One region of the Stenotrophomonas sp. YJH_SMC_79 genome, then DNA from elsewhere that is predicted to be linked to it. Evidence: predicted binding sites of a transcription regulator. Region 1 holds the regulator's gene; each other region holds the start of a gene.
The links. Region 1 encodes FliA, which starts transcription of late flagellar genes. Its sites were predicted from a motif close to TAAAGTTTNNCNNNCNNNGGCCGATAA; they were not measured.
Positions count from the first base shown of each region.

Region 1 (10,453 bases):
GCGGCCTCGAATGCGGCTTCCAGTGCTGCGTTGTCCTCTGCCGGGGCAGCGGCAACAGTCTCCGTTTCGTAGATCACCTCGTCCGGCAGATCGTCCCAGGTCGGCTCGCGTTCGGGTGCAACAGTGGCGGCCTCGAATGCGGCTTCCAGTGCTGCGCCGTCCTCTGCCGGGGCGGCAGCAACAGTCCCCGTCTCGTAGATCACTTCGGCCGGCAGATCTTCCCATGTCGGCTCGCGTTCGGCGTCCGCTGCAATCGCCGGGCACGCTTCGTCGCTGGCCGGCGGCGGTGCAGCCGGTGGCGCCACGGCAATCGCTTCGCCCAGCAGTTCGTCCAGGTAGTCGTCCAGTACACCGGTGCTGTTCATGCGGCCTGCTCCAGCGCGCGGGCATCCTCGCCGAGGATCCAGTTCAGGGCGCGGCGGTAGGCGGCCAGGCCACGGCCCGGGTAATCTTCGCCGACGCTGGGCAGGGTGAGGCCTGCGGCATTGCTGATGCGGGTGTCGATCGGAATCGCGTCTTCCCACACCCGGGTGCCGTGACGATCCTGCATGGTGCGCAGCGATTCGTTGCCGGCGCGGGTGCGGCGGTCGAACAGGGTCGGCAGGATCGAGATCGGCAGGGGGCGTCGGCGCGAGCGCTCGACCATCTCGCCGGTGCGGACCATGCCGTCCAGGCCATGCAGGGCCAGCGGCTCGGCCTGGGTGGGGATGATCAGGCGGTCGGCGGCGGCCAGCGCGTTGATCATCAACAGGCCAAGGGTGGGGGCACAGTCCAGCAGGATGTAGTCGTGCTGGCCCTGGTGACGCGCCAGTGCGTTCTGCAGGGCCAGGCCGAGGCCGGGTTGGTTGGCGCTGCGGCGCTCCAGCGTGGCCAGCGCCGACTGCGCGCAGACATAGTCCAGGCCGTGGATGTTGCTGGCATGGCACAGGCTGGAAAGATCCGCCGGCGGGGCGCCGAACAGTTCCAGTACGCCGGCCGGCGGCGGATCCACCGGCACGCCGAAAGCGCGGCTGAGCGAGGCATGCGGATCGAGGTCGATCAGCAGCACGCGATGGCCAAGCGCGGCCAGGCCACGGCCGAGGGCGAGGGTGGTGGTGGTCTTGCCGACTCCGCCCTTCTGGTTGGCGACTGCCCAGATGCGCATCGGTTTACTCCTTCATTGCCGGGGGAACGGCGGCGCCGAAACGGCTGCCAGCCGGCACCGGCGGCAACTTCACCGGTGCGATGGGGGAGGTGGGGGCGGCAGCCGGAGTTGCGGCGGCTTGTTCGGTGGCGCTGTTGTCGGCGGCGCCGGTGGCCGCATTGAGGCGCTGGCCAAGTGGATCCACCGAATGCGAGGTGTCGGCCAGGATGATGACCATCACCCGGCGGTTGCGGTTGCGCCCCTGCGCGCTGTCGTTCTCTTCGCGCGGACGGAACTGGCCATAGCCGACCATTGCCAGTCGCGACGGCTGCACGCCCTGGTCGGCGAACAGGTGCACCACGCTGGCTGCGCGTCCAGCCGACAGCTCCCAGTTCGACGGGAAGGTGGCGGTGGCGATCGGCACGTTGTCGGTATGGCCTTCCACGCGCACGCTGTTGGGCACGTCACGCAGCACCTCGGCCAGGCTGGCCAGCGTCTGCCGTGCATGCACGTCCAGCGCGGCCGAGCCGGTGGGGAACAGGATGTCGCTGTTGATCTCCACTTCGATCCACAGTTCGGTGCGGCGCACGCTGATCATGCCGCGGTCGATCAGTGGCGCCAGCGCGGCGGTGAGGCGGTCGGCGATGCTGTTGAGCTGGCGCTCGGCACGGGCAATCTGTTCCTGGTTGTGCACCGAAACAGGCATGCGCATCTGCGAGGCCATCGACGGCAGCAGGGTCGGGTCGTGCGAGGGTGCCGGCGCGGACGGGCCGACCTTGGTGCCGGACTTGATCACCGACGGGCTGTCCCAGCCGCCGCCCTGCACCTGCTTGTTGCCGACCTGCACCGGGTTGATCGTGCGCGGCGCACCACCAAAGGCATCGGTGAGCGCGTCGGCCATGATCCGGTACTTGCCCTCGTTGACCGAGGAGATCGCGTACATGACCACGAAGAAGGCGAGCAGCAGCGTCATCAGGTCGGCATAGGGGATCGCCCATGCTTCATGGTTGGCGTGCTCTTCGTGGTGCTTGCGGCGGGCCATGTCAGTGCAGGAAGCCGGAGAGGTTGGTTTCGATGTTGCGCGGGTTCTCGCCCTGGGCGATCGAGATCAGGCCTTCGATGACCATCTCGCGATCGCGGGTGTTGTGCGAGATCACACTCTTGAGCTTGGCCGCGATCGGCAGGAACAACAGGTTGGCCGAGGCGATGCCGTAGATGGTGGCGGTGAACGCAGCGGCGATGCCGTGGCCCAGCTTGCTCGGGTCGGCCAGGTTCTTCATCACGGCAATGAGGCCGAGGACCGCACCGATGATGCCCAGCGTGGGTGCGTAGATGCCCATCGCTTCGAAGACCTTGGCGCCGGCCTGGTCCTGGTGTTCCTGGCTGCCCAGTTCGATCTCCAGCATGTGACGCATCGATTCGGGTTCAACGCCGTCCACCAGCAGCTGCAGGCCCTTGCGCAGGAACGGGTCCTGCTGCGCTTCCACCTGCGATTCCAGGCCCAGCAGGCCCTGGCGACGGGCGATGTTGCTCCACTCGACGATCTGCTGGATCAGTTCGCGGCGATCACTGTGTGGCGGGCGCACGACCCAGCGCACGATCTTGAAGGCATGCTTGAACACCGCCGGCGAGGTATGCAGCAGGATCGCGGCGACGGTGCCGACGATGACGATCACGAACGCCGCAGGCGACCACAACGACGCCAGGCCGGCGCCCTTGAGGATGCTGCCACCGACCAGCGAGGCCAGGGCGAGAAAGAGTCCAATGAGGCTGAGTCTATCCATGGTTCCGGTATCGGCTTGTATGAATGGGACTTGAGACACCGGGAGAGCGCGTACAGACGGTAGTCACAGTTTTCGGGTCGCTGGGCCATGCCCGGCGGGGTTTCAGCGTATGCCGTCCACGTCCAGGATCAGTGCCATGCGACCATCGCCGATCAAGGTTGCACCGGCATAACCGCGCAGGCCGCGCAGGGCTTTGGGCAGTGGCTTGATGACCACTTCCTCGCGCCCGCGCACCTGGTCCACGACCAGTCCGAAGCGCGCTTCACCGGCCTGCAGCACCACGATGGTCAGCAGGGTCGACGCGGCGGGCGTCACATCCAGCCACTGGCGCAGGTCGACCAGCGGCAGGGTGTGCGAGCGGCGATCGAGCACGGCGCGGCCATCGAACCAGCCCAGCGAGGTGCGCGGCGCGTGAAGCACTTCCATCACGCGTGCCAGCGGTAGCGCGTAGACGTCCTCGCCGGCCTGCACCAGCAGGGTCGGCAGGATCGCGAGGGTGAGTGGCACGCGGATCAGGAAGCGGCTGCCACGCCCCAGTTCCGACTGGATCTGGATCTGGCCGCTCAGTTCGCGGATGCGCGACTGCACCACGTCCATGCCCACGCCACGACCGGAAATATCGGTGACCTGCTGCTTGGTCGAGAAGCCGGGCAGGAACACGAGATGCAGGCATTCCTCGCTGCTCAGGCGGGCAGCGGCCTCCGGGTCGATCAGGCCCTTCTCGCGCGCCTTGGCACGCAGCTTCTCGGGGTCGATGCCGGCGCCATCGTCCTGCACCTCGATGCTGACGTAGTCACCTTCCTGCTGGGCGGACAGGCGCACATGGCCCATCCGCGGCTTGCCCTGTGCTTCACGCAGGTCGGGCATTTCCACGCCGTGGTCGATGGCGTTGCGGACCAGGTGCACCAGCGGGTCGGCCAGCGCTTCGACCAGGTTGCGGTCGAGCTCGGTCTCGGCACCGACCAGCTCAAGGTCCACTTCCTTCTTCAGCGAGCGGGCGACGTCGCGGGCGACCTTGGGGAAGCGCGAGAACACTTTGCCCACCGGCTGCATGCGGGTACGCATCACGGCCGACTGCAGGCGCGCAGTGGCGATGTCCAGCGTCGATACGGCGCGATCCAGCTCCTCGTCGCGCAGGCGTGCACGGAGGGTCTTCAGGCGGTTGCGGGAAAGCACCAGTTCGCCGATCAGGTTGACGATCGCATCCAGGCGCTTGGTGTCCACGCGCACGGTGTGCTCGGCCTCGGCCATCGGCTTGGCCGCTGGCTTGGCTGCGGGCGCCGGGACAGGTGCCGGGCGCGGTGCTGCGGCGGGTGCCGCCGCGATGGCGGCAGCAGGCTTCGCGCCTGGCGCAGCACCGCCGTGCAGCTGGTCCAGCAGGGCTTCGAACTCGTCTTCGCTGATCAGGCCGTCGTCGGCCTTCTTCGCTGGCGCGACCGCAGTCGGCGCGTTGCCGCCGTGCAGCTGATCGAGCAGGGCCTCGAATTCGTCGTCGGTGATCAGATCGCTGCCGCCTGCCGCAGGCGCGGCCGCAGCGACCGGCGCGGCAGTGCCACCGTGCATGTCGAACTGCGCGATCAGGTCCGGCGGCGCATAGCCCGGCTCGGTACCGGAGGACACGGCGTCCAGCATCGACTGCAGGTAGTCCAGCGACTGCTGGGCGGCGTCGAAGTGGTGGGCCTGCAGTACCGCCTGCCCGGCACGCGCGATGCCCAGGGCTTCTTCAGCGGCGTGGCACAGCTCGACCATGGCGGTGACGCCAAGGAAGCCGGCGCCGCCCTTGAGCGTGTGGTAGCCGCGGAACACCGCGTTGAGTTGCTCGGTGTCCTGCGGTGCCTGCTCCAGCGACACCAGCTGTTCGCCCAGGCGATCCAGGATTTCCTGGGCCTCGATGATGAAATCGGCAGTGATGTCGTCGGATACCGCGCTCATGCTTACAGCCCCAGATCCGACAACAGGTCGTCGGCGTCGTTCTGCGAGACCGCGTGGCGGTCCAGTCCCTTCAGTGCCGGCCCGGCCAGTTCCGGATCGGTGCGATGCTGTTCCGGCGGCAGGCCGAGTGCGCCAAAGCCCTCGTGCACGCGGCGGACGATGCCGACCACGCGACGGATGATCTGCCCGGTCAGGTCCTGGTAGCTCTGGGTCAGGGCGATCTCGGTCAGGTTGTGGCGGATGCGCTCGAGCTGCGTGTCCTGGCCCGGCTGCAGGCCTTCGGCGCGCAGTTGTTCGGTCAGGCTGCGGCATTCCTCGGCCAGGTCCAGGGTGCGGTGCGTGGCCTGTTCGGTCATCGCCACCACGTGGTCAAGGCGTGCGCAGGCGTCGTCCAGCTCACCGGCCTCGCTGGGTACGGTCGGCAGTTCACCCAGTGCCTGTCCCAGCTCGCGGGCCAGCCGCGAGAGGCCGCTCATCATCGGCTGCGTACGCAGCGCGACCAGTCCGTCGATGCGTTGCCGCCAGGCGGCTTCGTCACCGGACTCCAGGGCGTCCAGGGCTTCCTGCAGGCGCAGGGCGAGGGCGTTCTTGTCGACCGTGGTATCCATCAGGCGCTGGCCGCCAGGCGTTCGAAGATCTTGCCGAGCTTCTCTTCCAGCGTCTGCGCGGTGAACGGCTTGATGATGTAGCCGTTCACGCCGTTCTGGGCGGCTTCGATGATCTGCTCGCGCTTGGCTTCGGCGGTGACCATCAGCACCGGGAGGGTCTTCAGCTTGGCATCGGCGCGGATCGCCTTCAGCAGTTCGATGCCGGTCATCACCGGCATGTTCCAGTCGGTGACCACGAAATCGAACGGCTGGCTCTGCAGCAGCGACAGCGCGGCATGCCCGTCCTCGGCTTCGGCGGTGTTGGTGAAGCCCAGATCGCCCAGCAGGTTCTTGACGATTCGACGCATGGTCGAGAAGTCGTCGACGATCAGGATGCGCATGTTCTTGTTCAAAGCAGAGTTCCTTTGTTGTTCATTCCGGGCGGCCGGGGGCAGCCGCCTCGGGCATGTTCATTCTTCCAGGCCGGCGTCGGCGGCCTCGAAGATTTTCAATCGGCCCCGCAGGCGCAGTACCGCCTGGCCGTGGATCTGGCAGACCCGCGACTCGCTCACGCCGAGCACCGCGCCGATCTCCTTCAGGTTCAGTTCCTGCTCGTAATAGAGCGAGAGCACCAGCTGTTCGCGCTCGGGCAGGTGGCCGATGGCCTTGCCCAGCTCGCGGCCGAACTCGCCGCGCTCCAGCACCTGCTGCGGGGTCGGGCCGCCCTGGGCGACGGTGTCCAGCTCGCCCTGGTCCTCGATGCGCGACTCCAGGCTCAGCACCTGGCCGCGTGCGGCGTCTTCCATCAACCGCAGGTATTCGGGCAGCGGCATCTCCATCGCGGCGGCCACTTCGGTGGCGCTGGCGGCGCGGCCACTGCTCTGTTCCAGGCGACGGATGGTGGCGGCGGCATCGCGGGCACGCCGGTGCACCGAGCGCGGCACCCAGTCGCCACGGCGGATCTCGTCGATCATCGAACCGCGGATGCGGATCGAGGCATAGGTTTCGAACGAGGCGCCCTGGTCGGCGTCGTAGCTGCGCGAGGCTTCGATCAGGCCCATCATGCCGGCCTGGATCAGGTCGTCCACTTCAACGCTGGCCGGCAACCGCGCAGCCAGGTGGTGGGCGATGCGCCGCACCAGGTCCGAGTGCTGGGCGATGACCTCGTTGGCCGCCGAGCGCTGGACCTCCCGGTACTGGGCTGCGCCTTTCATGCGGCCACCCCGCGCTGCTTGAGGATGCGCTCGAGGAAGAACTCGACGCCGCCACGCGGTTCGGTCGGCGCCTGCCAGCGTGCGGTGCGGCGCGCGATCTCGGTGATCGCCAGCGCGGCCGGGCTGGACGGATAGGCCTTCACCACCGGCTGCTGGCGCTGCACCGACAGGCGCAGCCAGTCATCCTGCGGCACGCAGCCCAGGTAGTTCAGCGAGACATCGGCGAGGAACTTCTCGCAGACGCGGGTCAGCTTTTCGTACAGCACGCGGCCCTCGTTCGGGTCGCGCACCATGTTGGCCACCACCTGGATGCGGTCCACGCCGCGCTCGCGCGAGAGCACCTTGATCAGCGCATAGGCGTCGGTGATCGAAGCCGGTTCGTCACAGACCACCACCACGGTGTCCTGCGCGGCCTGGCAGAAGGTCAGTACGCCGTCGGTGATGCCCGCGGCGGTGTCGACCACCATGATGTCCAGTTCACGTTCCAGCTCGGAGAACACGTTGACCAGGCCGACGTGCTCGGCCGGGGCCAGCTCGGCCATGTGCCGGCGGCCGGATGCGGCCGGCACCACCAGCACGCCGTTCGGGCCTTCGACGATGACGTCGTCCAGCGAGCAGCGACCGGCGACCAGGTCGGCCAGCGTAAAGGTGGGGTTCAGCCCCAGGATCACGTCGATGTTGGCCAGGCCAAGGTCGGCGTCCAGCAGCAGCGTGCGCTTGCCCATGCCGGCCAGTGCCACGGCCAGGTTCGCGGACACATTCGTCTTGCCCACGCCGCCCTTGCCGCCGGTCACGGCAATGGTGCGCACAGGGCCGAGCGGCTCGCTGCGGGTCGCCGACAGCGGGAAGGTCTTGGTCAGCTTGGCGTACTCACGCGACGGCATGGTTCAACTCCGGGTTGCAGGGCATATCGGCCGCTCGGCGCAAATCTTCAAGGCGAAGTACAAGATTGGCTGCACTGGCCCGATGCAGGTCGTCCGGAACGTCCTGGCCATCGGTCACCCAGGTGATCGGCAGGGCGTGGTCCACGGCCACCGACAGGGCGTTGCCGAAGCGGCCGGTCTCGTCCAGCTTGCTCAGCACCAGGCCCTGCAGGTTGGCGGCGCCGAAGCGGCGGACCACCTCGTCCATGTCGCCGAAGCTGGTGTTGGCCGGCAGCACCAGCAGGGTGCGCACCTGGCGGGCGGCACGCAGCCACTGCAGCTGGGCGGCCAGTGCGCGGTCGCGCGGGCCCAGGCCGGCGGTGTCGATCAGTACCAGCTTGTAGTCCTTCAGGCGTTCCAGCAGCTGGTCCAGGTCGGTGCCGCTGTTGGCCTCGTGCACCGCGATGCCGAGCTGGCGGCCGTAGCCGTACAGCTGTTCGCGGGCACCGATGCGGGTGGTGTCGGTGGTCACCAGGGCGACGTCACGCGGCGCGTGTTTCTCGGCGAAGCGCGAGGCCAGCTTGGCGATGGTGGTGGTCTTGCCGGCGCCAGTCGGGCCGACCAGGGCGATCACGCCGCCTTCTTCCAGCGGGTCGACCGGGGCGATCGGCAGCTTGCGCGAGATCAGCCCCAGCATCAGGCCGCGACCACGGTGGGCTTCGGTCTCCAGCGGAATCTGCATGGCCACGTCGCGGGCCAGGCCGGCATCAAAGCCGTACTCGTCCATCAGGTCCAGCGCGGTGGCGCGTACCGGGCAGCCGCGCAGGCGCTCGTCGGTGAAGCGGTTCATCTCGCGCTCGATCACCTGGCGCATGCCGGCCACTTCCTGGCGCAGCTGGCGGATCTCGGCGTCGTCCTGGGCGACGACGGTCAGCGTCGGTGCCGGGGCCAGCACGGGGGCCGGACTGGCTTCGGCGACGGCTTCGAGCGCTGCCGGTTCGCTGGCGGCGATGTCAGGCTGGACATCGGCCATGGCAGCGCCCGGCAGCGGCGGCGGCTGCACGGCGGGGGGCACGCTTTCGTGATGCGTGTCGTGCGGCGGGTCGATCTGGAAGTGGGCGCGGTTGGCCGGCGCGGTGACGGCCGGGCCCGGTGCGACGATGGCCTCGGCGAACGGGGCGAAGATCTGTTCGGGCAGCGCCGGTTCGTTGACGGCGGCGCGCGCCAGGGTGGCTGCGAAGCCGGTGCTGCCGCGGGTCGGCACGATCTCGTCGGCGCTGTCCAGGGTGCGGCCGGTGGCACCCACGGCCGCACGGGCGAGGGCGGCCACGGCCGAGGTGGTGGCGGCCACCGGCTCCGGCGCCGGGGCAGCGCTGCGGCGGCGGGTCACCGCAGCGATCACAGCATCGGCGGCGGTACGCGGCTTGGGTGCCGGCGGAGGAGCGACGTCACGACGCGAGGCTTCCAGTGCGCGCTGCACGGCGCTCTCGTCGTAGTTGGCGGCGGCGACGATCTCGATGCCTTCCTCGATCCGGCGGTTGGACAGGATCACGGCGTCAGGACCATGTTCCTTGCGCACCAGGTTCATGGCCGAGCGCATGTCGGCGGCGACGAATCGTTTGATTTTCATGCTGTGGTCACGGGACGAAGACGGCGGGGTGGCGGTCGGAGAACTCGGGTGGTCGGTGGTCTGCACGGTGCGGGTTCCCCTTGGTATCTGTCTGTTGCGTTGGTTCGAAAGTGGTGTCTGTTTTCTGGCGCATCGGCGGGCGGCGTCAGCTGATCGTTCCGACCAGCTTCAGGCGCTTGTCCTCCGGCACCTCGCTGTAGGCCAGGACCGACAGCGACGGAACGCTGTGGCGGACCAGGCGCGCCAGCGCGGCGCGCACCGGGCCCGGTACCAGCACGACCGCCGGCTCGTTTCGCGCTTCCTGCTTGCTGACACATTCGGCCAGGCTCTGGTGCAGTCGCTCCGCGAGTCCGGGTTCCAGCGCGGCGCCGTTGCCCTGCGTGGACTCCTGCAAGACACGTTCCAATTGCGGGTTGAGGGTGAACACCGGCAGCTCCGCCGACATTCCGGCGATCTCCTGCACGATGAAGCGGCCCAGTGCGGTGCGCACGGCAGCGGTCAGCACTGCCGGGTCCTGGCTGCTGGGCGCGTGTTCGACCAGTGCCTCGGCGATCTTGCGCAGCTGGCGGATCGGAATGCGCTCCACCAGCAGGTTCTGCAGCACGCGCACCACCGCCGACAGCGGCAGCGCCTTCGGCGTCAGATCTTCGACGAGCTTGGGCGCGCTCTTGGCCAGGTTGGCCAGCAGGTGCTGCACTTCCTCGTGGCCGAGCAGTTCCGGCGCGTGTTCGCGGATCAGGTGCGAGAGGTGGGTAGCGACCACCGTGGCCGGGTCGACCACGGTGTAGCCGAGCGTCTCGGCCTGGGCGCGCTGGTGCGGCTGGATCCAGGTGGCATCCAGGCCGAACGCGGGGTCCTTGCCGGCGATGCCTTCTAGCGCGCCGAGGGCACTGCCGGGGTCCAGCGCCAGTTCGCGGTCCGGGTGGATCTCGGCGGTGGCCACTGGCACGCCATGCACCAGCACGCGGTAGCCGTTGGCCGGCAGTTCCAGGTTGTCGCGGATGTGCACCGAGGGAATCAGGAAGCCAACGTCCTGGGTCAGCTTGCGGCGCACGCCCTTGATGCGCGCCATCAGTTCGCCCCCCTGGTTGCTGTCCACCAGCGGGATCAGCCGGTAGCCGACCTCCAGGCCCAGCGGATCGACCGGGCGCAGCTCGTCCCAGCTCAGTTCGGCGGTCGGTGCCGGCGCGGCCGGGCGGCCCAGCGCATTGAGTGCGGCGGCATCGGTGCCGCCGGCCGCGGCGTCGGCGGCCGGAGCCTTGCCCTTGCGATAGACCTTCCAGGCGATGAAGCCGAGGATCGCGGACAGCGTCAGGAAAG
Region 1 covers NZ_JCAFRK010000001.1:1,374,004-1,384,456, forward strand. Annotated here, with positions in the region: gene AC5P57_RS06715 (chemotaxis protein CheW) at 1-365, opposite strand, end outside; gene AC5P57_RS06720 (ParA family protein) at 362-1,144, opposite strand; gene motD (flagellar motor protein MotD) at 1,149-2,165, opposite strand; gene AC5P57_RS06730 (flagellar motor protein) at 2,167-2,907, opposite strand; gene AC5P57_RS06735 (chemotaxis protein CheA) at 3,010-4,839, opposite strand; gene AC5P57_RS06740 (protein phosphatase CheZ) at 4,842-5,447, opposite strand; gene cheY (chemotaxis response regulator CheY) at 5,447-5,839, opposite strand; gene AC5P57_RS06750 (RNA polymerase sigma factor FliA) at 5,897-6,640, opposite strand; gene AC5P57_RS06755 (MinD/ParA family ATP-binding protein) at 6,637-7,524, opposite strand; gene flhF (flagellar biosynthesis GTPase FlhF) at 7,511-9,133, opposite strand; gene flhA (flagellar biosynthesis protein FlhA) at 9,279-10,453, opposite strand, start outside.

Region 2 (10,453 bases), on a different contig from region 1:
ACCCAGCGCCACTGGCCATCGGCCTGGCGGAAACGGAACTGTGCGCTGTACTGCTCGCTCAGCCCACGCAGATGCTCGTCCAGTGCGAACCGCACCTGGGCGATGTCCTCGCTGTGCACGCGCGCCAGTATCTCGGTGGCGGTTTCATCGCCCAGTGCCGGGGTGCGCACCACGCGGTCGCTGGGAATGTCCCAGTCCCACAGGCTGTGGCCGGCGCTGTCCAGCGCGAGCTCCCAGCGCCCACCGCCGCCGAGCGGAACCGGCTCGGGAATGCTCAACGTGAAGGCCAGCAGATTGCCGGCGCCATCATGCACAGCGCGCAGGTGGCCGTCGTAGTGCCCGTGCGGGCCACCCGGCAGCGTGCAGGCAACGATGCCGCCATCGGCCGCCATCAGGCGCAGATCCTCCAGCATCGGCGCATAGGCGGCCACGGTGGCCGGCAGGCCATGCTCGCGCGCAGCCGGATTGGCCGCCAGCGGGCGGCCCGTGCGGTCGACGATGACCAGCGCCGACGCAAGCGGGTGCTGCAGCAGGCTGGCGATGATCCCTTGGTCCACGCGATCTTGCTCCGGATGACACGCCCGTCAGCGGGGCACGCAGTGGTTAACGGCGCCTGCGGCGGATAATTGAGTGGTCAGGGCACACCCGCGCGGTAAGATGGCCAGCGCCCCTTTCATCCAGCCCGTCCATGCCTGCAGAACCGACCGGCACCGCCCCTGTTCCCGACCCGCGGATGGCGCAGGCGCTGAGCCGCGACCGGCGGCGGGTGGTGCTGAGCTACCTGGTGATGGCATTGGCCTGGATGATCGCCTCCGACAGTGCCGTGCAGGCGCTGGTGCCGGATCCGCAGCAGGCGGCGATGTGGCAGAGCGTGAAGGGCTCGTTCTTCGCACTGGCCAGTGCCGGCCTGCTGTACCTGCTGCTGCGACCGCTGGCCGAGCACGTGCTGCACACCCATGCGCGCCAGCAGGCCTCGGAGCTGCGCCTGCGGCAGATGTTCGAGGGCAACCCCGGCCCGATCCTGGTCTACGACCTGGACACGCTGGCGATCCTCGACGCGAATCCGGCGGCCTGCAGCGCATTCGGCTGGGAGCGCGATGAACTGCTGGAGCAGACCATCGACTCGCTGTGGCCACCCGGCCAGGATCAGGCGCTGCAGACCAAGCTGGAGGCGATCCGTGAAGCACCCGAGGAGCTGTGCGTCCTGCGGACCCAGCTGCAGCTGCGCGACGGCTCGCTGCGGCAGATGGAACTGCGCTCCAACGCCATCAGCTATGACGGCCACAATGCCCGGTTGCTGATCGCCATCGACCGCACCGCCGAAGACCTGGCCCAGTTGCGCCGCGACCAGGCGCTGGCCCGGGTCGAAGAAGCCCACGAGCTGGCGCGCATCGGCGCCTGGGAACTGGATCCATCCACCGGCATGGGCCGCTATTCCAACCAGGTCTACCGCCTGCTTGGCCGCCGGCCTCCGGAAGCCCGCCGCTGGCACCGCTTCGATGAGCTGCTGGTGCCCGCCGACCCCGCCACCGCCACCCAGACCGAGCAGCTGCTGGCCGAGCTGTGCTCGGGTGATCCGGTGCAGGTGGACGTATTGCTGCCCCTGCTGTCGATGGATGGCCGCGCCTTGATGGTGCACCTGCGAGCCGCCAGTGGTGTCGATGAGTCCGGTCGCGGCCGCGTGCTGGGTACCCTGCAGGACGTGACCGAGCGCGAGCAGTCGCGACGCCTGCTGCGCGAGCGCGAAGAACAGTTCCGCGAGCTGGTGCGGGTACTGCCCGATGGCGTGGTGATCCTCTCCGATGAGCACGTGCTGTACACCAATGCCTGGGCGGCCAGCCTGTTCGGCTATGGCAGCCACACCCTGCTGGGTGAGCCGCTGTCGGCGCTGGTCGCTGCCGGTGATCTGGCGCGCGTCCGCGGCCAGCTGCGCGCCGGGCAGCCACACCTGGGCCCCGGCCACAGCAGCGTGGTGGCCATGCAGCGCGCAGACGGGCGCAGCTTCCATGCCGGCCTGGCGGTCGGCGAGGTGCGCTACGGCGGCCGCGACTGCAAGCTGCTGATCGTGCGTGACCTGAGCGATTCCGAACGGACGCGCAGTGCACTGGAAACCAGCAACCGCGAACTGCAGGCGATGGCCGGCCGGCTGTTCTCGCTGCAGGAGGACGAACGCCGCGCGATCTCGCGCGACCTGCATGACGACATCGGCCAGGCGATCACGGCGATCAAATTGTCCGCCCATGCGGCGCAGGACGAGCATGATCCACAGCGCCGCGGCGAGGACCTGGCACAGATCGTCAGCCTGGCCGACACCACGGTGGCCAAGCTGCGCGACATCTCTACCCTGCTGCGTCCGCCGCAGCTCGACGCGCTGGGCCTGGAAGCAGCCCTGAGCTGGCAGGCACGGGTGCTGTTCCGTTCGTCGCCGGTGGAACTGCTGGCCGAGATCGAGCCCCTGCCGCACCGCCCCGACAACAGTATCGAACAGGCCTGCTTCCGCATCGCCCAGGAAAGCCTGACCAATGTGCTGCGGCACGCGCGCGCCAGCCAGGTACAACTTCAGCTGCGCGACGTCGGCAAGCGCGGCCTGCACCTGCAGATCCGCGACGACGGCGAGGGTTTCGACCCGGACGGTCCGCGCGGCCTGGGCCTGATCGTAATGCGCGAGCGTGCGCAGAGTGTCGGCGGCCATGTGCGGATCGAATCCGCACATGGCGAAGGCACCCTGATCGACGTCCACCTCCCCTACCAGGCGGCCAGCATGGCTGCCGTCGATTCACCGGAATACTGAGCCTATGTGGAATCCCAACCAGCCCCCGGTCAGCATCGACGATGCACCCGACCGCCTCGGTGCCGGCAACCCCGAGCTGCAGGCGATGGTCGCCGAGGCGGCCTCCGGCGGCACCGCGCTGATGCTGATGCACGTGGACATCGACCACTTCGCTTCGGTGAACGAGAACATGAGCGCCGAGGTAGGTGACCAGGCGCTGGTGCTGGTGGCGCAGCGGTTGCAGTCCTACCTGCGCGGCCGCGGCAAACTGTGGCGGCATGGCAGCGACGAGTTCCTGATCGCGGTGCCGCGCACCGCCGACGTGCCGCTGCCGGAGGACTTCGCCGAGGAGATCCGGCAGCAGATGGAGCTGCCCCTGTCGGTGCTGCCGTACACATTGTTCATGACCGGCAAGCTGGGCGTGAGCCTGTGCCCGGACCATGCCAGCAGCACCTCGCGCCTGCTCGACCACGCCGAGGATGCGCTGTACCAGGCGGCCCGCGAAGGCGGCAATGCGGTGCGCATCCACGCAGTGGATACCCCGCCGAGCGCGCACAGCGAGAGCATCATCGCGCGCCAGATCGTCGACGCGATCCCCAATGGCGAGCTGAAGCTTCGCTACCAGCCGCTGGTCAGTGCCCGCGACGGCCACGTGGTGGGCATGGAGGCGCTGCTGCGCTGGCAGTCCCCCACGCTGGGCATGCTGGTGCCGGAGCGCTTCATGCGCACCGCCGAGCGGCTGGGCATCATCGTGCAGATCGGCACCTGGGTGCTGGAAGGCGCACTGAAGCAGGCCCGCCTGTGGCGCGACCAGGGCTTCGACGACTTCACCATCGCCGTGAACGTCTCCACCCTGCAGTTGTTGCGGCCGAACTTCTTCGCTGAAGTCATGGGCCTGATCCAGGCTGCAGGCGTGCCGGCGCAGATGCTGACGCTGGAGATCAACGAAAGCGCGCTGACCAACAACGTCAACTTCGTGCACGAGACGCTGGCCAACCTGCGCAACGAAGGCATCAGCCTCAGCCTGGACAACTTCGGCACCGGCGATTCCAGCCTGAGCGCGCTGGTGCGTTACCCGGTGGACAAGCTGAAGATCGACCGCAGCTTCATCAAGAGCGCGCCAGCCGGCAACCGCGAGGCGGCCATCGCCCGCGCGATCATCGCCATGGGCCACCAGCTGGGCATGACCGTGATCGCCAACGGCGTGGAATCGCAGGCCCAACTGGGTTTCCTGCGCCGCAACGACTGCGACGTGTTCCAGGGCTACCTGTTCGGCGAGCCGATGTCGGCCGATGCCGCCGGCATGACCCTGCGCCGACGCTACCTGCGCCCGGAAGCCTTCGCCGAAACGCGCCCGGACCGGACACTGCTGCTGCTGGATGACGAGGAGAACGTGCTGCGCTCGCTGGTGCGCCTGTTCCGCCGCGACGGCTACCGCATCCTGGCGGCCGGCAACGTGCGCGATGCGTTCGACCTGCTGGCGATCAACGACGTGCAGGTGATCCTGTCCGACCAGCGCATGAGCGACATGAGCGGCACCGAGTTCCTGGGCCGGGTGAAGATGCTGTACCCCGATACGATCCGCCTGGTGCTGTCCGGCTACACCGATCTGAACACCGTGACCGACGCGATCAACCGTGGTGCGATCTACCGTTTCCTGACCAAACCCTGGAACGACGATGAGCTGCGCAAGCACATCCACCAGGCGTTCCGCACCTATGAGGAGCAGCGCCGCAGCAACGCCGGTCCGGCGCCGGTGGAAAGCGGAGATGGCGGTGAGGATCGCCCGTTGCGGTGATGATCCCCTCTGGTAGAGCCGGCCGCTGGCCGGCTGCTCTGGATATCGGGTTCAATGAGGTTGCCGGCCAGCGGCCGGCACGACCGGAAGCGGTCAGCGCGGCTGCTTCACTGGCAACACCACGCGGAAGCGCGAACCGACGCCCGGGGTACTGTCCAGGTCGATGCGGCCATGGTGCTTGTTGATGATGCTGTAGGAGATCGACAGGCCCAGGCCGGTGCCGCTGCCAACAGGCTTGGTGGTGAAGAACGGATCGAAGATGCGCTGCCGCAGTTCCGGCGAGATGCCTCCGCCAGTGTCCTCGAATTCGACCCACACCTGGTCACCGTCGACACCGGTACGCACGGTGATCGTGCCGCGCTCGGCGATGGCGTGGCCGGCATTGAGCAGCAGGTTCATGTAGACCTGGTTCAACTCCGACGGCAGGCACTCCACCAGCGGCAGCTGGCCGAACTCGCGATGCAGGGTGACCTTGTACTTGAGCTCGTTCCAGATGATGTTGATGGTCGATTCCAGCCCTGCATGCAGGTCGACCAGCTTCCACGATTCGTCGCGGCCGGAATACGAGAAGTCCTTCAGGTCACGCACGATGCGGGTGACCCGCTCGATGCCTTCGCGCGATTCGGCCATCAGCTGCGGCAGGTCACGGCTGATGAAATCGATGTCCAGGCGGTCACGGATATCGTCGATTTCCGGAATCAACGCCTTCGGGTCCGGCGCCCGCAGGGCGCGTTCGTAGGCTTCAATCACCGTGAACAGGCTGCGCAGGTACTCCTGCAGGCTGCCCAGGTTGGAGTGCACGTAGCCGATCGGGTTGTTGATCTCGTGCGCAACGCCCGCGGCAAGCTGGCCGATCGAGGCCATCTTTTCCGACTGCAGCAGCTTCTCCTGGGTGCCGTTCAGGCGCAGGTAGGCCTGGCGCAGCTCCGCATGGCGCTGCTGCAGCTCGCGCTCGTAGTCTTCCTGCCCTTCGATATGGCGGAACAACGCCAGGAAGTGCCCCTGGCCCACCGGACCGTGGTGGTAAAGGTGGGCGATGACCACCCCCTCTCCCAGCGGCAGGCTGCCATTCCAGTGACCATGCTGCCGCGCCTGTTCCAGCGCATCGGGGGGCAGCAGTTCACGCAGCCGCTGCGGCGGCGGCAATGAACCTTCCCCGCCGCCGGCCAGCAGGTTCTGCGCGGCCGGATTGGCCAGCGCCACCTGCCCGTCTTCAGTGAACAGCAGCAGCCCTTCGCGCAGGCGCTCAAGCAGGGCCTGCAGCACCGGCTGCGGCGGAAGGGGGGCGGTAACCAGGGCGTTGGCAGCGGACACGGCGACTCGGGGCATTCGAACAGGCGCCCAATATACGCGGTCACGCAGCGGGCTTCAGCCCGCGGGGGTGGGTAGTGCGACCGCCGTCGCGTCAGGCGACGGCGAGTGGGCGGCGGGCAGTAACGGTGTGTGACTGGCCCTTGGCGTCATAGGCCGAGGCGTCTTCGGTACGGCCCAACTGGCGCAGTGCCCAGTTGACCTCGCGCCGGCGCCGCGAAAGCAGCACACCGTTGGCGCGGTTGCGCTCGGCCAGTTCCTGCAGCAGTTCGCCCTCGCCGACCGGCGGTGCGCCTTCCAGCGCTCGCAACGCCTCCAGCTTGGCGCCGGTGGCACGGATCAGGGCGTGCACGTCGTGCTCGACCAGGGCCTGGCGCTCAACGTCCAGGGCCTGGGCGAGACGCTGCAGCGGCTCGCTCATCGCTGCGGTCATCCCTGCAGCTGCTGGTCCAGATCGAGCATGCGCGATGCAATCGCGTCCGGATTGATCTTGTAGGTGCCGTTCTGCAGCGACTCGCGCACGGCGGCCACACGCTGGGCGTCGATCGCCGGGGCGGTGGTCAGCTCACGCTCGATGGCCTGCAGATTGGTGGCCTCGCCGGTCAGACGCAGGCTGTCGGCTGCCTCGACCGGGCGTGCCGGCGAATCGCTGCTGACGCCGGGCTTGCTGGCCGGGGTCGTCACGCTGCGCAGTGCCTGGGGGACCTGCAGGTTGCCGTCGATTTTCTGGCTCATGGGGTGTCCTGGAGTTGCCGTTCACAAGGGATAACGGCCTCAGGGCCGCGATCTTTAGGGATATTTTGCGGTAAATCAACGCGCCACGATTACGTCACCTGCGGCGTCGACCGTGCCCTGCACGATCCGCCGCGAGGACAGGTTCTCCACCGAGACCCGTTCATTCTCACCGGCATCGCCCATCGCGCGACCGGCAATGCGGACCTCGACCGAGCCGCGACGTGACACCAGGGCCACACTGTCTCCTCGCTTGATGAGACGCTGCACCACCAGATCGTTGTTCGACAGCAGGGCCCCGGCCTGCAATGGACGGCGGGCGATGCGACCGATCGCCGCGTTGGGATCGGCCAGCACAGCACCGGCAATCCGGGCCGCGTCACGCTGGGCAGTCGTGATATCGGCGGCGGTGAGGGTTTCTCCAGTGCCGATTCCACGGTTGAGCACCAGCACGGTCTGGTTGCGCCGCACCTTTACCGGCACGAACAGGCGCCAGCCGCCCGCGTCGGGGCAACTGACCTCGACCGTGGTGTTGGCAGTGGGCTGCACCTGCAGCGCGCCGCCACACTTCGGCAGGCGCAGCGCATCGGCCACCTGGGCCTCGCCCTCGCTGCCCGCCGGCAGGGTCGTCAGCGCTGCGGCGCGGATGCTGGCTACGGGCTGCCAGTCGGAGGCCGCCGCCCACGGCGAGGCCAGGGCAAGCGCGACGGCCAATAAAGATGTGACCCGGCGCATGGCGCCTCCTGTCGATGGGACCTGGCCCAGCTGCGTGCAAGGGGCGTGCCAGAGCGACGGGGCCTGTTGATCGAGTCCGGGGCGGGGATGCGACCGGATGGGTAGAGTCGACTGTCAGTCGATTTCGCGCGAAGTGCGGGGGTTCCCGCGATCGGATCGAAGAGCAGCCGACTGACAGTCGACTCTACAGAAGCGGTGTGGAGCACGCGGACGGCACACCACCCTCAAGTTCTGCCGCCGCAGCGCCGATACAGCAGCCATGTCCCATGACCTGCTCAACCGGATCGACCAGCGGACCCGTCTGGCCGGCCACAACCGCCTGGCGCTGCTGCTGTTCCGCCTCGGCGGACGTCAGCTTTTTGGCGTCAATGTCTTCAAGGTGCAGGAAGTCCTGCGGCGCCCGGAGCTGTTCCAGGTGCCCGGGCTGCCCAGCCAGTTCTCCGGCGTGGCCGACGTACGTGGCCGCTCGGTGCCGGTGCTGGATCTCGGCCTGGCCATCGGCCATCCCGAACGCGAGCCGGAGGCCGACACCTCGCCCGGCTATCTGGTCGTTACCGAGTTCAACCGCTCGATCCAGGGCTTCCTGGTCAGCGGTGTGGAGCGCATCGTCAACATCGCGGTGGAAGACATCCATCCGCCACCGGAGCTGGGCGCCGAATCGAGCTACCTGACCGCCGTAACCCGCTTCCAGGGCGAGCTGATCCAGGTCATCGATGTCGAAAGCGTGCTGGCCGACATTGCCCAGGTGCGCGGCGAGGCGGTGCTCGACCCCGCGATGGCAATGCCCTCCGACGGCCCGCAGCTGCAGGTGCTGGTGGTGGATGACTCGCGCGTGGCCCGCCAGCAGATCCGCAGCGTGCTCGACCAGCTGGGCGTAGGTGCCACCCTGCTCTCCGACGGCAAGCAGGCACTGGACCACCTGCTGCAGATCCACGCTTCCGGCGAGAACCCGGCCGAACGCTACGCCATGGTCATCTCGGACATCGAGATGCCGGCCATGGACGGCTATACGCTGACGACGGAAATCCGGCGCCATCCGGGCCTGGCCGGCCTGTATGTGCTGCTGCATACCTCGCTGTCGGGCGTATTCAACAATGCGATGGTCGAGCGCGTGGGTGCCAACGCCTTCGTCGCCAAGTACTCGCCGCACGAGCTGGCCGACTTCGTGCTGGACCGCCTGCGCAAGGTGGCGTTGGCGGCCTGACGTCCACTGATCCGGTAGTGCCGGCCGCTGGCCGGCATTCGCAGATCTATCGGGGAGCCGGCCAGCGGCCGGCACTACCCTCTCGAATTTGGCACACCCCTTGCAGCTTCCCGGGCAACGTTCCCGTGGGAGTGCACCGTGCGCAACCTGATTACCGACTACCTGGGCGTCCATGCCCAGGCCATGCCGTTGCGCGAACAGCGGATGAAGCTGATCGCCAGCAACCTCGGCAATGCCGACACTCCCGGCTACAAGGCCCAGGACCTGGACTTCGATGCCGCCCTGCGCCATGCCCAGGGGCTGGATGCCAACGGCCTGATGGCCACCACCCACGAGCAGCACTACGAAATCAGTAGTGGCCTGAACCCGTTCCAGATCGCGCGCGACGGCGTGCAGCCCAGCCTGGACGGCAACACCGTCGATCCCGATGCCGAGCGTGCGGCCTATGGCCGTGCTGCGCTCGAGTACCGCGCTTCGCTCAGCTTCGTCGAGAGCAAGGTGCGTTCCATGCTGACCGCGATCACGGGGCAATAAGCCATGAGCAACCTGCCGATCTTCGATATCGCCGGCTCCGCGTTGCAGGCGCAGTCGGTGCGCATGAGCACCATCGCCTCCAACCTCTCCAACGCCGACACCGTCGCCGGCTCCGCCGACGCGGTGTACAAGCCGCTGGAGCCGATCTTCCAGGCCGTCACCAGCAAGAACGATCCGAACATCACCTCGGTGAAAGTCAAGGAGATCACCCAGAGCGATGCGGCGCCGATCAAGCGCTACGAGCCCGGCCATCCGCTGGCCGACGCCGACGGCTACATCTACCAGCCCGACGTCGATCCGGTGGCGCAGATGGTCAACCTGATTTCGACCTCGCGCAATTACCAGGCCGGCGTGGAGATGCTGACCACCGCCAAGGAACTGGCCCTGGCCACCCTGACCATGGGCCGCTGAGGCCCGCAGTACCGGATACCGCCATGACCACCGCCGTCAACAACCAGACCAATCAGGACGTCTACGCCGCACTCGGCCTGAACGCCCCGAACAGCAACGCTACGAAGAAGAAGAACACGCTGGACCAGGCCGACTTCCTGCGCCTGATGACCGAGCAGCTGCAGCACCAGGATCCGCTGAAGCCGATGGACAACACGCAGATGGTCGCGCAGATGGCGCAGATGTCCACCGTGCAGGGCATCACCGATCTGAACAAGACGGTGAAGGGCTTCCAGGAATCGATGGCCAGCGACCAGGTGCTGCGCGGTGCCGCATTGGTCGGCCACCAGGTGCTGGTGCCGTCGGAAAAGCTGGTGCTGGAGAAGGAAGGCAGCGTTGAAGGCACGGTGGCCGCGCCTTCGGCCGGCATCATCACCGTCGACGTCACCGATGCCAACGGCACCAAGGTCACTTCGCTGAGCGTGGAAGCCAAGGCCGCCGGCGAAACCGCCTTCAAGTGGGACGGCAAGGACGCCAACGGCAAGCGCATGGAACCGGGCAAGTACTCCATCGTCGCCAACCACGTCGACACCGCCGGCAAGAGCACCAAGTTGTCCACCTACGTGCAGGCACCGGTGGAAAGCGTGACCGTCGGTTCCGACGGCCTGTACCTGAACCTCAAGGGCCTGGGCACGGCCCCGATCGACTACGTGCTCCGCGTCAGCTGAGCCGCACACCCCGCACTTACCAGGAGCATCCCATGGGCTTCAATGTCTCGCTGTCCGGCATCAATGCCGCCAATTCCGACCTGAGCGTCACCGCCAACAACGTCGCCAACGTCAACACCACCGGCTTCAAGGAATCGCGCGCCGAGTTCGCCGACCTGTTCTCGGCCACCGGTTACGGCCTGTCGAAGAACGCCGTGGGTTCGGGCGTCCGTGTCTCCAATGTTGCCCAGCAGTTCAAGCAGGGCCACAAC
Region 2 covers NZ_JCAFRK010000004.1:11,013-21,465, reverse strand. Annotated here, with positions in the region: gene AC5P57_RS15390 (bifunctional diguanylate cyclase/phosphodiesterase) at 1-557, opposite strand, end outside; gene AC5P57_RS15385 (sensor histidine kinase) at 689-2,791, shown strand; gene AC5P57_RS15380 (EAL domain-containing protein) at 2,796-4,568, shown strand; gene AC5P57_RS15375 (ATP-binding protein) at 4,662-5,882, opposite strand; gene AC5P57_RS15370 (flagellar protein FlgN) at 5,974-6,312, opposite strand; gene flgM (flagellar biosynthesis anti-sigma factor FlgM) at 6,309-6,614, opposite strand; gene flgA (flagellar basal body P-ring formation chaperone FlgA) at 6,690-7,346, opposite strand; gene AC5P57_RS15355 (chemotaxis protein) at 7,606-8,550, shown strand; gene flgB (flagellar basal body rod protein FlgB) at 8,689-9,084, shown strand; gene flgC (flagellar basal body rod protein FlgC) at 9,088-9,495, shown strand; gene AC5P57_RS15340 (flagellar hook assembly protein FlgD) at 9,519-10,202, shown strand; gene flgE (flagellar hook protein FlgE) at 10,235-10,453, shown strand, end outside.
Region 2: AC5P57_RS15355 (chemotaxis protein) is a predicted target of FliA. The motif match lies at 7,572-7,598, and genes of this name have one in related genera.

Region 3 (10,453 bases), on a different contig from region 1:
CCAGCCGCCTGCGCTCGTGGTCGCAGTGGAGGCTGCACGATCCGCGCAGCGCCCAGGTCGATGGCAACGTCGAGTACAACGACGCGGCCGCGATCAGCCTGGAAAGCGTCGGCGATCTGGTCGCTTCGTCCGAAATCGACTTCCGCACCCTGCGCCGCGACCTGCACGACCTGCTTGATGCACAGCCGCGGCTCAGCATCGCCCAGGCCCTGTCGCAGCGCGAGGCGCCGCAGGGTCTTGGCAGCGTCATCGGCTACCTGTCGCTGGGCACGCGCTTCGGCAACGTGGTCGCCGGCGAGCAGGAGCTTGCGCAATGGCGTGGTGGCGACGGCCAGATCCGTCGCGCCCGCATCCCGCTGGTTTGGTTCACCCAGGAGAGACGCCATGAGCTGGCATGAAGATCCCATCGACGCACCGCAGGCCGACGTGGCGGAAGACGCCTACGAGGCCGAGCCGGTGGCGACCGTGGCGCAGCCCCGCCGTGGCAACGACGTGTACTACCTCGGCGATACCGGTCGCCTGCCGCTGGATGCGCGCCGTGCGCTGTGCCAGCTGCTGATCGGCCCCAGCATCGACCAGCTGCGCCACGCCAAGCTGTGGCCGGCGCTGATCCGCAGCGAAGCGGCCATCCGCTCGTCGCTGGCGGACCTGTTCCTGGAACTGGTGCTCGACCGTGACAGCGGCGTGGCCTTCACCCGCCAGGCCGATACCGAAGACGTCGATGCGCCGGTGCTGCTGCGCACCTCGCCGCTGACCTTCATCGATTCGGTGCTGTTGCTGTACCTGCGCCAGCAGCTGGCCGAGGCTGACGCGCGCGGCAACCGCGCGGTGGTGGCTGACGCCGAGATGGCCGAAGCGCTGGCCATCTACGAAAAGAACCTGTCCACCGACCGCGCCGGCTTCAACCGCCGTGTCGCCTCGGCGGTGCAGAAGATGAAGGACAACCACATCCTGACCCGCCTCAGCGGCCAGGAAGACCGCCACGAAGTCTCGCCGGCGCTGAAGCTGCTGTTCTCCGCCGAAGACGTGTCCCAGCTTTCGGCGGTCTACCGCCAGCTGCGCGAAACCCCGGCCGCCGAGGCCTGAGAGACCCGATCATCGCATGGCTATCTCCAAGCACACTCCCGCCCTGTTCAACGAAGGCCTGCCGGACCCGCGCCTGCAGCAGTTCCGCATGCGCCGCCTGCAGGTGCACAACTGGGGCACCTTCAACGGCCTGACCGAAGTGCCGATCGCCGAGCGCGGTTTCCTGTTCGTCGGCCGTTCCGGCTCGGGCAAGTCGACCCTGCTCGATGCCATGTCCGCGCTGCTGACGCCGCCGGCCATCGTCGACTTCAACGCCGCCGCGCGTGAAGCCGAGCGCAGTGGCCGCGACCGCAACCTGGTGTCCTATGTGCGTGGCGCCTGGGCTGACCAGCAGGACAGCGGCACTGGCGAAATCGCCACCCAGTACCTGCGCAAGGGCGCGACCTGGACCGCACTGGTGCTGGAATACCGCGCCGGCGACGGCCGCGTGGTCAGCCTGGTGCGCCTGCTGTGGATCTCCGGCAACGGCACTTCGGCCGGTGACGTGCGCAAGCACTACATGATCGCCGAGCGTCCGTTCGACATCGCCAAGGATCTCGGCGGCTTCGACCTGGACCTGCGCAAGCTCAAGCAGAAGCTGTCCGATCTGCACCACTTCGACGCTTTCTCCGGCTACGCCGAGCGCTTCCGCGACCTGCTCGGCATCGACAACGAGATGGCGCTGCGCCTGCTGCACAAGACGCAGTCGGCGAAGAACCTGGGCGACCTCAACGTCTTCCTGCGCGACTTCATGCTCGACACGCCGAAGACCTTCGACGCCGCCGAGCGCCTGGTCAGCGACTTCGCCGAGCTTGATGGCGCGCACCAGGCGGTGGTCACTGCCCGCCGCCAGGTGGAAACCCTGCTGCCGGCACGCGCCTACTACAACGACCTGAAGGAAATGCACCGCCAGCGCGGTGACGACGAAGCACTGAAGCTCGGCGTCGACAGCTTCCGCGAAAGCCGCCGCCAGGCGCTGATCGAAGCGCGCCTGCGCGAGATGGACGTGCGTGACCGTGGCCTGCTTGGCGAAGAAGCCCAGCGCCGTGCCGCACTGGACAATCACACCGAGCGCCTGGCCGAACTGGAACTGCAGCGCCGCCAGCAGGGCGGTGAGCGCATCGAGGAACTGGAACGCGAGCAGGGCCGCGCCGAAGCCGAGCGCGACCGCCGCCAGGCCAAGCGCGAGCAGGCAAGCCTGGCCGCGCAGCAGCTGGGGGCCGAACTGCCGGACGACGCACACGGCTTCGCCGAACTGGTTGAGCGCGCACAGAACGAGCTGCAGGACCGCCAGCGCGCCTCTTCGGCGCTGGACGATGCGATCAGCGATCGCCTGGGTGGCAAGCGCGATGACGAGCGCCGCTTCGGCGAAGTCCGTGCGGAACTCGAAGCGATGCAGCGCACGCCCTCCAACATCCCGGCGCCGATGCAGAAGCTGCGCGCGCGCCTGGCCGAGGAAACCGGCATCGCCGAAGCGGCGCTGCCGTTCGTCGGCGAGCTGATCCAGGTCCGCTCGGAAGAGCAGGGCTGGCAAGGCGCCATCGAGCGTGTGCTGGGTGGCTTCGCGCTGTCACTGCTGGTCGACGACAAGCATTACAACGACGTCGCCGAGTGGGTGAACCGTACCCACCTGGGCATGCGCTTCACCTACTACCGCGTGCGCCGCAACGATGATGCATTCGCCCGTGAGCCGTCGGCGAAGTCGCTGCTGCACAAGCTGGAACTGCGCGAACACGTGTTCGAAAGCTGGCTGCGCCGCGAGCTCGGCAAGCGATTCGACTACGAGTGCGTGGATGCCAAGCAGCTGCGCAACGTCGACCGCGGCATCACCCGCGAAGGCCAGGTCAAGCATCCGGGCGACCGTTTCGAGAAGGATGACCGCAGTGCGGTGGGCGACCGCCGTCGCTGGATCCTCGGTTTCAACAACCACGACAAAGTGGGCGCCTTCGAGCGTGAAGCACAGGAGCTGGCCAAGCGCATCGCCGGCTGCGAGACCGATATCGCGCGCCTGCGCGGCCAGCGTGATCGCGACAACGAACGCCGCCTGGCCTGCCATGAGCTGGTCAGCATCAGCTGGAACGAGATCGACATCGCCGCCCCGCAGCAGCGCCTGGGCGATATCGAGGCCACCCTGCGCGATCTGCGCGAAGGCAATGCCGACCTGGCCAAGCTGGCCAAGCAGATCGACGCCGTGCGCGCCGACATCGAGCAGTCGCGCCGCACCTATGAAGACGTCCGCGTCGAGCGTGGCCAGCTGGTCAAGGAACGTGATCGCCTCGACCGCGCACGCCAGCAGAGCCGTGCGCTGGTGCTGCCGAGCCTGGCCCAGGAGCAGGAAGCCGGTCTTGCCGAGCGCCTGCAGGAGCAGGGCCCGCTCAGCCTGGAAACGCTGGAAGCGCACATGCGCCAGGTCAGCAACGCGTTGAACGAGCAGCTGTCGTCCTCGCAGCAGGACCTCAACCGCATCGAAAACCAGCTGATCGGTTGCTTCCGTCGCTTCATCCAGCAGTGGCCAGAGGAATCGGGCGACTTCACCGTCTCGGTGGCCTCGGCCGAGGACTTCCTCGCTCGCCTCGAACGGCTGGAGCGCGATGGCCTGCCGCAGCACGAAGAGCGCTTCTTCGATCTGCTGCAGAACCAGAGCAAGAACAACCTGCTGGCCCTGCAGCGCCACAGCGCCGAGGCCCGCAAGTCGATCGGCCAGCGCCTGGACGAAGTGAACGCCAGCCTGGAACAGGTGCCGTTCAACCGCGGCACGTTGCTGACCATCGAACTGAACGACCGACGCCTGCCGGAAGTCGGCGAGTTCCACCTGCAGCTGCGCGAAGTGCTGTCGCAGCAGCAGACCGAGCAGCGTGAGCTGGCCGAATCGCAATTCACTGTGCTGCGGCAGCTGGTCAACCGCCTGGGCTCGCAGGAAGGCGAGGACAAGCGCTGGCGCGAGCTGGTGCTGGACGTGCGCATGCACGTGGAGTTCATCGGCGTCGAGCTGGATGCGGAAACGCGCCAGCAGGTCGAGATCTACCGCAGCGGCGCCGGCAAGTCCGGTGGCCAGCGCCAGAAGCTGGCCACCACCTGCCTGGCGGCAGCGCTGCGCTACCAGCTCGGCGGTGCCGACAGCCAGCTGCCCAGCTACGCTGCCGTCGTGCTCGACGAAGCCTTCGACAAGGCCGACAACGAGTTCACCGCACTGGCGATGAACATCTTCGACAACTTCGGCTTCCAGATGGTGGTTGCCACCCCGCTGAAGTCGGTGATGACGCTGGAACCGTTCATCGGCGGCGCCTGCTTCGTCGAAATCAGCGGCCGCCACGACTCCGGCGTGCTGCTGATCGAGTACGACGAAGAAGGCAAGCGCCTGAAGCTGCCGGAGCGCAGCCGCCAGCAGGCCAACGAACCGGAAGAAGCCGAGGCCTGAGCGCCTCGGTCCATCTACCTGTAGAGCCGAGCCATGCTCGGCTGCTCTTCGCGGCCGGACTCAGCGTGCCAACCAAGGTTGGCACCTACCTGGTCATCAAGCTCATTCACGCACCGCGGAACGTATCCCACGCCATCCGCGCGATCAGCACCACCACCAGCCCCACGAACAGCTTGCGGATGAACGGCGTACCGCCCTTCAGCGCCAACCGCGTGCCCACCACCGAGCCGATGATGTTGGCCGCCGCCATCGGCAGCGCGAACAGCCACAGGAGGTTGCCGGTCGGCACGAAGAACGAGATCGCCGCGACGTTGGTGGCCAGGTTCACCACCTTCGATGCCGCCGAGGCGCGCAGGAAATCCAGGCCGAAGAAGCGCACGAACAGGAAGATCAGGAAGCTGCCGGTGCCCGGCCCGAAGAAGCCGTCGTAGAAGCCGATCGCCGCACCGATGGCCAGCGCGATCGCCAGCTCACGACGGCCGATGTCCTGCGGCCGGTGCAGCGCGCCGAAATCCTTCTTCCACAGCGTGTAGGCCAGCATCGCGATCAGCAGCACCAGCACCAGTGGGCGTACCGCGTCCTTGGGCAGCAGGCTTACCGCGGTGGCGCCGGCGAAGGAGAAGATGAAGGCCGTGCCTGCCGCGAACAGCACCGGCTTCCACGGGAAGCGCACGTTGCGCGCATAGCGCCAGGCGGCTGCACCGGTGCCGAACATCGAGCTGAATTTGTTGGTACCGAACAGCATTGCCGGCGTCTGCTGCGGCAGCACGGTGAACAGGCCGGGTAACTGCACCAGCCCACCGCCACCGACGGCGGCATCGACCAGGCCGGCGATGAAGGCGATCACCACCAGCCACCACAACTCAGGGGGAACCAGTTCCAGCACGGCGATCAATCGATGTGGGGGCGCGACAGCATACGCCTGTCCTGCACCGGCTGACCCGTGCCCCGCGTGGATCAATCCGCACAACCCGGCGACAATGCCTGCATGAGCCGAAAATCCACCGACCCCTGCCCCTGCGGCCTTCCCGCCGATTACGCCGCCTGCTGTGGCCGTTTCCATGCCGGTGAGGCAGCACCCGATGCCGAGCGCCTGATGCGATCGCGCTACAGCGCCTATGTGCGGGGGCTGGCGGACTACCTGCGCCAGAGCTGGCACCCGGACACCCGTCCGGCCGAGCTGGCGTTGGATGATGCGCCGGGCCAGCGTACGCACTGGCTGGGCCTGACCGTGCACGAACACACGGCCACCGGTGCCGACAGCGCCGAAGTGCGCTTCACCGCCCGCTACCGCGTGGGTGGCGGCAGCGCGGTGAAGATGACAGAGCACAGCCGCTTCCTGCGTGTCGACGGCCGCTGGTACTACCTCGACGCCGTGTGAGCCTCAGCCGCCGCGCACCGCCAGCACGCGCTGGCCGGCATGCGCGCGGACCTGGTTGCGGCCGCCGTCCTTGGCTGCATACAGCGCCTGGTCGGCAGCCTTGATCACCGCTGCTGGCCGCTCATCCACGCGGCTGTCCGCCAGGCCGATGCTCACCGTCACCTGCACCGTCTGCCCGCTCCCGCCGCGTCCGCGTTGCTGGCGTCCCGTTTCATCGTCGCGGCTGCGGGTGCTGCGGTCGCGCAGCTGCATGCGGGTGTCCTCGATGGTCTGCCGCAGCGCCTCGACCGCATCCACGCAGGCCGCTGCGGGACGATCCAGGAACACCACCGCGAACTCCTCGCCGCCATAGCGGAACGCACGGCCACCGTCGCCCACCCGCCCCAGCCGCGAGGCCACCAGGCGCAGCACATCGTCGCCGGTGTCGTGGCCGTGGGTGTCGTTGAACGATTTGAAGTGGTCCACGTCCACCATCGCGATGCTGTAGGTGCCGCGCGCCCGTTGCAGGGTCTCATTGAAGGCGCGGCGCCCCGGCAGGCCGGTCAGTTCATCGCGGAAGGCCATATGGAAGGACTCCTGCAGCATCGCGCCCAGCATCAGCAGCAAGGCCGCGCTGGCCAGCGCCGGCAGCAGCACCGGCTGCAGGAACACCCGCGGCAGCATCCACCACAGGCACAGCAGGGCCAGCAGCATTGCCGTGTGCAGCGGGCGCGGATGCCGCCAGGCCTGCCAGCCCAGCGCGGCGGTTGCCAGCAGGAACAGCAGGGCTGGCAGCTGTGCCAGCGCGTTCCAGTCGGCCGGAATCCAGCTCCAGTGGCGGTTGGACAGCAGATCGTGCATGCCCCGCGGTTGCTGCGTGGCCAGCAGCAGGAAGATCATCAGCGCGGTGCCACTGGCAACACCCCGCAGCAGCAGGTCGCGGCGGCGGCGGCCGCGCTCGGGCCACAACGCCAGGCCCGCGAACAGCAAGGGCAGCCAGGCCGAAATGGCATGGAAGCGCAGCGGTGTCAGCGTCGTGACATGGCCGTTGCGCAGATAGCCACCCACGTCCAGGTGCAGCAGGGCGAACATCACGGCCACCACCAGCATCAGGCAGAGCGTACGCACCTGGTGGTAGAGCAGCGCAAGGCCGGCGCCGAGGCAGGCCAGCAGCCAGGGCAGGATGCGTTGGGCCGGATTGGCCACGTCTTCGTTGCCCAGTGCCGCCCACAGCACCACGGCAACCAGCACGGCGGGCAGCACGAACAGGTAATGCGCAGGCTGGCGGAGCGGATGCAGGGGCAAGCAGGAATTCCAGCGCGGTGACGACGCGGCCGCAGCATTGCCGTTAGCGGCCTCTGCACCGGCTTCTTGAATGCGGGATGGTCACGCATGTGAACGCGTTGACGTCGAACCATGACGTCGCACTCACCCTGCTGCGCAGATGCTCCCCGGATGGACAGCGCAGCCACCGCCGTCGCTGCCCCGCAGCGCGATCTCGCCCGCCAGTACGCACGTGTGCGGGACCGCAGCATGCAGTTGGCGGCCCCCCTCAGCGCCGAAGACGCCATGCTGCAGAGCATGGCCGATGCCAGCCCGAGCAAATGGCACCTGGCCCACACCACCTGGTTCTTCGAACGCTTCGTGCTGGCCGGCTTCCCACCTGCACCGGCGCATGACCCTGCCTGGGACTACCTGTTCAACAGCTACTACAAGAGCCTCGGCCCGGCCCATGCGCGGCCGCAGCGCGGGCTGCTGTCACGGCCCTCGCTGCAGCAGGTGCAGGACTACCGCCGCCAGATCGATGCGCAGGTACAGTCACGGCTGGACGCGGGTGATCTCGACGATCAGGCGCTGCAGCACCTGCAGCTGGGCCTGCAGCACGAACAGCAGCACCAGGAGCTGCTGCTCACCGACATCAAGCACGCGTTCTGGTGCAATCCATTGCAGCCGGCCTACCGCGACGACCTGCCAACCGTCCCCGGCACTGCCAGTGCTCAGGGCTGGATCGAATCGCCCGAACGCATCATCACCATCGGTGCCGCAGCCTGGCCACGGCATGACGCGTTCGCCTATGACAACGAATCGCCGCCGCATCGCGTGCTGCTGCCCTCCCATGCCCTGGCCGAGCGCCCGCTCAGCAACGCCGAGTACCGCGCCTTCATCGAGGCCGGAGGCTACCGCGAGCCACGCTGGTGGCTCAGCGAAGGCTGGGCACTGCGTGAAACCGAAGACTGGCGGCACCCGCTGTACTGGGACGACAGCCTGCAGCGCGAATACACCCTGGGCGGTTGGCGCGAACTGGACCCGCATGCGCCGGTCTGCCATCTCAGCTACTTCGAGGCCGACGCCTGTGCCCGCTGGGCCGGGGCGCGCCTGCCCAGCGAGTTCGAGTGGGAGGCTGCGGCCGCGTCTCAGCCGGTGCGGGGCCACTTTGCCGATGACGATCACCTGCACCCACAGGCCGGGCAGGGCGGTGGACTGCGCCAGCTGTTCGGCGATGTATGGGAATGGACCCACAGCGCCTATGGCGCCTATCCGGGCTTCCAGCCCTTTGCCGGCAACCTCGGCGAATACAACGGCAAATTCATGTGTGGCCAATGGGTGCTGCGCGGCGGTAGCTGCGCCACGCCCCGTGGCCATGTGCGCGCCAGCTACCGCAACTTCTTCATGCCACCGGCGCGTTGGCAGTTCTCCGGCCTGCGCCTGGCCAGGGACCTCGCATGAGTACGGTGCACGACGCGCTGCAGGCATTGACCGATCTCACCCCCGGCCGCCAGCAGATCCTCACCGACGTGGTGGCCGGGTTGTCGCGCACACCGCGCCAGCTGCCGTCCAAGTACTTCTACGATGCACGTGGCTCGCGCCTGTTCGAACAGATCACCCAGACCCGCGAGTACTACCCCACGCGTACCGAGCTGGCCCTGCTTTCGCGGGTACTGCCAGACATCGCCCGCAGCGTCGGCCCGCACCTGCACGTGGTGGAACTGGGGAGTGGCAGCGGCCGCAAGACCGCGCTGCTGCTGGCCGCGCTGCGTGAACCGGTGGCCTATACACCCATCGAGATCTCGCGCGCCGCGCTGCTGTCCAGCATCGACCATCTCGCCCCGGCGCTGCCGGAGGTCGAGATGCTGCCGGTCTGTGCAGACTTCACCCGTCCCGTTGCCGTGCCCATGCCCGAACGCGAACCCGCGCGGCGGTTGCTGTTCTTCCCCGGGTCTACGCTGGGCAACTTTGAAGGTGAGGACGCGGTCGCCCTGCTGCGCGCGATGCGCCAGACCATGGGCCGTGATGGCCTGGCCCTGGTCGGCATCGACCTGCACAAGGAGCCAGCGTTGATCGAGGCGGCCTACAACGATGCACAGGGTGTCACCGCCGCCTTTACCCTCAATCTGCTGGCCCGCCTCAACCGCGAGATCGGCAGCGATTTCGATCTGGATGGCTTCCGCCATCGTGCCCGCTACAGCGTCGCGCGGCTGCGCATCGAGACCGATCTGGTCAGCCAGCGGGCACAGGACGTCCATCTGGATGGCCGCACCTTCCATTTCGAGGCCGACGAACCGATCCGCGTCGAATACAGCCACAAGTACACCGACGACAGCTTCGAAGCACTGCTGCAGCCGGCTGGCCTGCAGGTCATGCAGCGCTGGGATGCTGAAGGCCCGGCCTATGGCCTGCGCCTGTTGCGCGGCATATAGCCGCCGGCAGCCGGCGCCGCTTCAGGTTCGACGGCGACGCTGCGCCTAAGATGACCCTGCAACGGCAACACGGAGGACGCCATGCCCATTCTGACCACGCTCGGCCTGGCGGCCGCTCTTGCCTCGGCACCGACAGCGCCTGCCGTTCCTGCCGCCGGCATCGATCCGGCCTTCAGCCGCTGCCTGTCGGGCCTGCAGGCCACCGCTGCGACACAAGGCATCAGTCCCGACCGTTTCAACGAGATCACCGCCGGCCTCACACCCGACCCCAGCGTGCTCGGCCTGCTTGATGCACAGCCCGAATTCACTACGCCGATCTGGGACTACCTCGCCGCGCTGGTCGATCGCCAGCGCGTTGACGATGGGCGCGCCCTGCTGCTGCTGCACCGCGACCTGCTCGATCGGGTGTCGGCGCAGTACGGCGTCGATCCGGCCACCATCGTCTCGGTCTGGGGCGTGGAGAGCGACTACGGCCGCGTGTTCGGCAAGCGCCCGTTGTTGCAGTCACTGGCCACGCTGTCCTGCGCCGGCCGTCGCCAACCCTTCTTCCGCGGTGAACTGCTGGCCCTGCTCAAGCTGATCGACCGCGGGGACCTGCAGGCCCAGGGGCTTACCGGCTCCTGGGCCGGTGCCTTCGGGCACACGCAGTTCATGCCCAGCACCTATGCACGCATCGCCGTGGACGGTGATGGCGATGGCCGCCGCGATCTGGTCGGCAGCATTCCCGATGCGCTGGCGTCCACTGCCAACTACCTCAAGCGCGCCGGCTGGCGCAGCGGCGAGCCGTGGGGCATGGAAGTCCGCGTTCCTGCGGGCTTCAACGCCAGCCAGGCCGGCCGCACCCAGCGTCGCTCCCTGGCCGACTGGCGTGCGCAGGGCGTGACCGCGCTGGATGGCAGCGTGTTGGCTCCG
Region 3 covers NZ_JCAFRK010000005.1:430,074-440,526, forward strand. Annotated here, with positions in the region: gene AC5P57_RS19450 (DUF3375 domain-containing protein) at 1-398, shown strand, start outside; gene AC5P57_RS19455 (DUF4194 domain-containing protein) at 385-1,086, shown strand; gene AC5P57_RS19460 (ATP-binding protein) at 1,103-4,483, shown strand; gene AC5P57_RS19465 (sulfite exporter TauE/SafE family protein) at 4,590-5,369, opposite strand; gene AC5P57_RS19470 (YchJ family protein) at 5,472-5,864, shown strand; gene AC5P57_RS19475 (GGDEF domain-containing protein) at 5,868-7,148, opposite strand; gene egtB (ergothioneine biosynthesis protein EgtB) at 7,299-8,570, shown strand; gene egtD (L-histidine N(alpha)-methyltransferase) at 8,567-9,541, shown strand; gene AC5P57_RS19490 (lytic murein transglycosylase) at 9,623-10,453, shown strand, end outside.
Region 3: AC5P57_RS19475 (GGDEF domain-containing protein) is a predicted target of FliA. The motif match lies at 7,192-7,218, and genes of this name have one in related genera.